DNA from 2 places in the Streptomyces sp. NPDC088746 genome. Region 1 is predicted to be linked to the other one. Evidence: riboswitches for the same ligand, from Rfam matches in the RefSeq annotation. Region 1 holds a riboswitch; the other holds the start of a gene.
What was found. Region 1 has a riboswitch for glycine ahead of gcvT (glycine cleavage system aminomethyltransferase GcvT). Riboswitches for the same ligand answer to the same signal wherever they lie in the genome.
Positions count from the first base shown of each region.

Region 2: it holds a riboswitch for glycine, as region 1 does, so the genes downstream of both, gcvP (aminomethyl-transferring glycine dehydrogenase) here and gcvT (glycine cleavage system aminomethyltransferase GcvT) in region 1, are expected to answer to the same signal.

Region 1 covers NZ_JBIVLA010000002.1:1,225,460-1,227,846, reverse strand. The annotation lists gene ACIP63_RS13110 (AAA family ATPase) at 1-627, opposite strand, end outside; glycine riboswitch at 801-898, shown strand; gene gcvT (glycine cleavage system aminomethyltransferase GcvT) at 1,066-2,193, shown strand; gene gcvH (glycine cleavage system protein GcvH) at 2,282-2,387, shown strand, end outside.
Region 2 covers NZ_JBIVLA010000003.1:976,235-978,621, reverse strand. The annotation lists gene ACIP63_RS18820 (DNA polymerase IV) at 1-631, shown strand, start outside; gene ACIP63_RS18815 (PRC-barrel domain-containing protein) at 553-924, opposite strand; glycine riboswitch at 1,058-1,153, shown strand; gene gcvP (aminomethyl-transferring glycine dehydrogenase) at 1,347-2,387, shown strand, end outside.

The sequences.
Region 1 (2,387 bases):
GTCGAGCAGCACCGCCGAGGCGCATCCCGGAGGCAGCAGGCCGGTCTCCGTGTCGCGCAGCAGCCGGCCCACCGCGCGCCGGTGCCGGGCGAACGCGTATCCGGAGACCCCGCGCCCGCGCTCCCGCTGCCCCTGCCGGGCCACCCGGGGGGTGACGTCGAGCAGGACGAGATGGAGGCCGCTGCCCCGGCGCCGGGCCTCACGCGCCAGCCAGCGCCGCACCCACGTCTGGGTGCCGCAGTCGTGCACGACGACGGGTCCGCCCGACCGCAGGCGCCGCCACAGCCCGGCGTAGTGCGCGGCACGCACCAGGGGCCGGTAGAGGGCGTACGGGAGTAAACCGGGCAGAGCCGCCGCCCAGCGGTCCCTGGTGTCCTGGGAGTCGACCGCGTGCTCCTCCGCCGCCCGCCGGATCAGCGTCGACTTCCCGCTGCCGGGCAGCCCCGAGACCACGACCACGTCACCCGCCGCGAAGTCCAGGCCGCTCGGCCCCCGGCCGCCCCCGCCCCGCAGATCACGCACCGCCGGAGCGCGCCCGCCCGTCAGCTCCCGGGCGGGCGCGCCCGGCTGCTGGGGCATCGCACCGCGTGCCGCCCCCGCGGTTGTCGCGTAGCGCTGCAACGTCATCGCCTTCCCCCTGCCGAGTCACCCACTGACCTGCCCAAGAAGTGTAAAGAAAAGGTAATGCGGCACAACCGCTTCCGCTTGTACGTGTCGGTGTCGGCACCCGTCCGGGCCTGGACGCCCCACTCTCCCGCAATGCGTGCGATGATGACCCCGCCAACTGCATACAGGCCGTTTGAATCCGCGCGGGAGAGTCCCGGTCACCGTGTGCGCCGGGCGCCGAAGGAGCAAGTTCCTCCCTTGAATCTCTCAGGCCCCGTACCGCGTGGATGAGGCAGATCTGAAAAGCGGGCCGCTCTGCGGCTCCACCCAAGGTGCAAGCCGACGCTGACGGGGGCGACCCCGTCGGGACCCTTTCAGGGGCTTTCGGCGAACCTCTCAGGTTCCGATGACAGATGGGGAGGGAACCACCCCCTGTCGTCATGCCCTGGAGCCATGTCCATGAGCACTGCCCCGAGCGCCGCCCCCCGTCTCACCGCCCTCGATGCCCTGCATCGGTCCCTGGGCGCGACCATGACCGACTTCGCCGGCTGGGACATGCCCCTGCGGTACGCCAGCGAGCGTGACGAGCACAACGCCGTACGCGAGCGGGCCGGCCTGTTCGACCTGTCGCACATGGGCGAGATCACCGTCACCGGTCCGCAGGCGGCGGCCTTCCTGAGCTACGCGCTGGTCGGCAACATCGCCACCGTGGGCGTGGGCCGGGCCCGCTACACGATGATCGTCGCGGAGGACGGCGGGATCCTGGACGACCTGATCGTCTACCGCCTGGGCGAGACCGAGTACCTGGTCGTCGCCAACGCGGGCAACGCCCAGCTCGTCCTGGACACCCTCACCGAGCGCGCCGGGGACTTCGACACCGAGGTGCGGGACGACCGCGACGCGTACGCGCTGATCGCCGTCCAGGGACCCGACTCCCCCGCCGTACTGAAGTCGGTCACGGACGCCGACCTGGACGGACTGAAGTACTACGCCGGACTCCCCGGAACGGTCGCCGGCGTCCCCGCGCTCATCGCCCGTACCGGCTACACCGGCGAGGACGGCTTCGAGCTCTTCGTGGCACCCGCCCACGCCGAGCAGCTCTGGAAGGCCCTGACCGAGGCCGGTGCGCCGTACGGTCTGATCCCCTGCGGGCTCTCCTGCCGCGACACGCTCCGCCTGGAGGCGGGCATGCCGCTGTACGGGCACGAGCTGACCACCGCGCTGACGCCCTTCGACGCGGGCCTGGGCAGGGTCGTGAAGTTCGAGAAGGAGGGCGACTTCGTCGGCCGCGAGGCGCTGAGCGCCGCGGCGGCCCGTGCGGAGACCGCCCCGCCCCGCAAGCTCGTCGGCCTGGTCGCCGAGGGCCGCCGGGTGCCGCGCGCCGGTTACCCCGTCGTGGCCGGCGGGAAGGTCGTCGGCGAGGTCACCTCCGGTGCGCCGTCGCCCACCCTGGGCAAGCCGATCGCCATGGCCTACGTGGACGCGGCGCACGCCGCGCCCGGCACCGAGGGTGTCGGGGTCGACATCCGGGGCAAGCACGAGCCGTACGAGGTCGTGGCGCTGCCGTTCTACAAGCGCCGTAAGTGACACCTGCCCCCGCACGTGACGCAGTCGTGTCTCACACCGTAAGACCACCGTTCATCAGCACTCCCCCGCGTACAGGAGAATTCAGGTCATGAGCAACCCCCAGCAGCTGCGGTACAGCAAGGAGCACGAGTGGCTGTCGGCCCTCGAGGACGGCGTCGCCACGGTCGGTATCACCGAGTTCGCGGCCAACGCGC
Region 2 (2,387 bases), on a different contig from region 1:
CGGCCGGTCCGGGCGCACCGTCGTCCTCAAGGTGCGCCGTTACGACTTCTCGACGCTCACCAGGTCCGAGACGCTGCGCGGCCCCACCGACGACCCAACGGTGGTCAGGGAGGCCGCTGCGCGGCTTCTGGAGGCCGTCGACACGACCGGCGGCGTCCGGCTGCTCGGCGTCGGCGTCACGGGGCTGGCGGACTTCACGCAGGAGGACCTCTTCGCGCAGGCGGCCGACGCGGAGCACGCCGCCGAGGAGTCCGCAGCCGCCGCAGCCGCCGCAGCCTCCGCGGCGGACGAGGGGCAGCGCGCGGCGGAGGAGGAGCCCGGAGAGGAGACCAGGGAGAGCGAGGAGCAACTGGCCGCGCGGCGCTGGCCGGCCGGGCACGACGTACGGCACGAGGTTTACGGGCACGGCTGGGTGCAGGGCAGCGGCGTCGGCCGGGTCACCGTGCGCTTCGAGGAACCGTGGACGCCGCCCGGCCGGGTACGGACGTTCCGGATCGATGATCCGCAGCTGCAGCCGGCCGATCCGCTCCGCCTGGTGCGGGACCCGGTGGACTACTCCTCGTGGCCGGCGAGCCTGCCGAAGTCCCTGTCCGGCCCCGGACCGGCGGAGGGGGAGGAGTCCAGTCCGTAATGGCGGTAGAGCTGCAGTTCCTGCTCGGGCGAGAGATGGCGCCCCACACCGAAGTCCGGCGCGTCCTTGATCAGGGCCCGCTCGAAGGGGACCACGAGCGCGCCGTCGACGAATTCGCTCGGCTCCAGCGGGACGAACGCGTCCCTGGTGAAGAGACCCGTGCGTACGGCGGCCCACTCGGGGACCCCGGTGGCGTCGTCGAGATACACCTCGTCCACCGTTCCGATCTTGGCACCTTGGCGGTCGAAAGCCTTGCGGCCGATCAGGCTGCGCGGATCGATGTCGGTCTGCACGGTGCCTCCCACTGGTCACGACTGCATCAGGTGGTCGCGGCTGCTCCACCCTCACTACGAAATGCCAGATCCGGGATGTCGGCCACTCGAGACGGCCCGCCCCGGCCCCGCTGGTAGGCTGGAGCTCGGCTGCTGACCCTGTGCGGGAGAGTCCTCCGGAGCGATTCGGAGGCGCCGAAGGAGCAACTCCTCCCCGGAATCTCTCAGGCCCCCGTACCGCACGGACGAGGTCACTCTGGAAAGCAGGGCGGGACCCGTACGGCACATGCCGCGACGGGAACCACCCTCACCGACGGTGAAAGCCGGTATGCCCCAAGGCGTGCCGGTGAAGCTCTCAGGTCGAGATGACAGATGGGGAGGCCGTTCGGGCAGCCACGCCGTGGCGCCCCTCGCAGGTCGTGACAGACCAGGAGGCCTCCATCATGACCCCCCGTCGCACTCCGCTCTCCCAGCTGGAGCAGGGCATTCCGTTCGAGCAGCGCCACATCGGGCCCGATGCCGAGGCCCAGGCGAAGATGCTGGCCCAGGTCGGCTACGGCTCCCTCGACGAGCTCACCGCCGCCGCAGTGCCCGACGTGATCAAGAGTGCCGAGGCGCTGAACCTCCCCGCGGCCCGTACGGAGGCCGAGGTCCTGGCCGAGCTGCGCAGCCTCGCCGACCGTAACCAGGTGCTCGCACCGATGATCGGGCTCGGCTACTACGGGACGTTCACCCCGCCGGTGATCCTGCGCAACGTCATGGAGAACCCCGCCTGGTACACGGCCTACACGCCGTACCAGCCGGAGATCTCCCAGGGGCGGCTCGAGGCCCTCCTGAACTTCCAGACGATGGTCGCCGACCTCACCGGGCTGCCGACCTCCGGCGCCTCGCTCCTCGACGAGGGCACCGCGGCGGCCGAGGCCATGGCCCTGGCACGGCGGGTCGGCAAGGTGAAGGGCGGCGTGTTCCTGGTCGACTCCGACACCCTGCCGCAGACCGTCGCCGTGATCGAGACCCGCGCCGAGCCGACCGGCGTCGAGGTGGTCGTCGCCGACCTCGGCGAGGGCATCCCCGCCGAGGTCGCCGAGCGGGGCGTCTTCGGCGTGCTGCTCCAGTACCCGGGCGCCTCCGGTGCCGTGCGCGACATCAAGCCCGTCATCGAGCAGGCGCACGAGCTGGGCGCGATCGTGTCCGTCGCCGCCGACCTGCTGGCCCTGACGCTGCTCACCTCGCCCGGCGAGCTGGGCGCGGACATCGCCGTGGGCACCACCCAGCGCTTCGGCGTCCCGATGGGCTTCGGCGGACCGCACGCCGGCTTCATGGCCGTACGCGAGAAGTTCGCCCGCAGCCTGCCCGGCCGCCTCGTCGGTGTCTCCGTAGACGCGGACGGCGACAAGGCCTACCGGCTGGCGCTGCAGACCCGCGAGCAGCACATCCGCCGCGAGAAGGCCACCAGCAACATCTGCACCGCCCAGGTCCTGCTC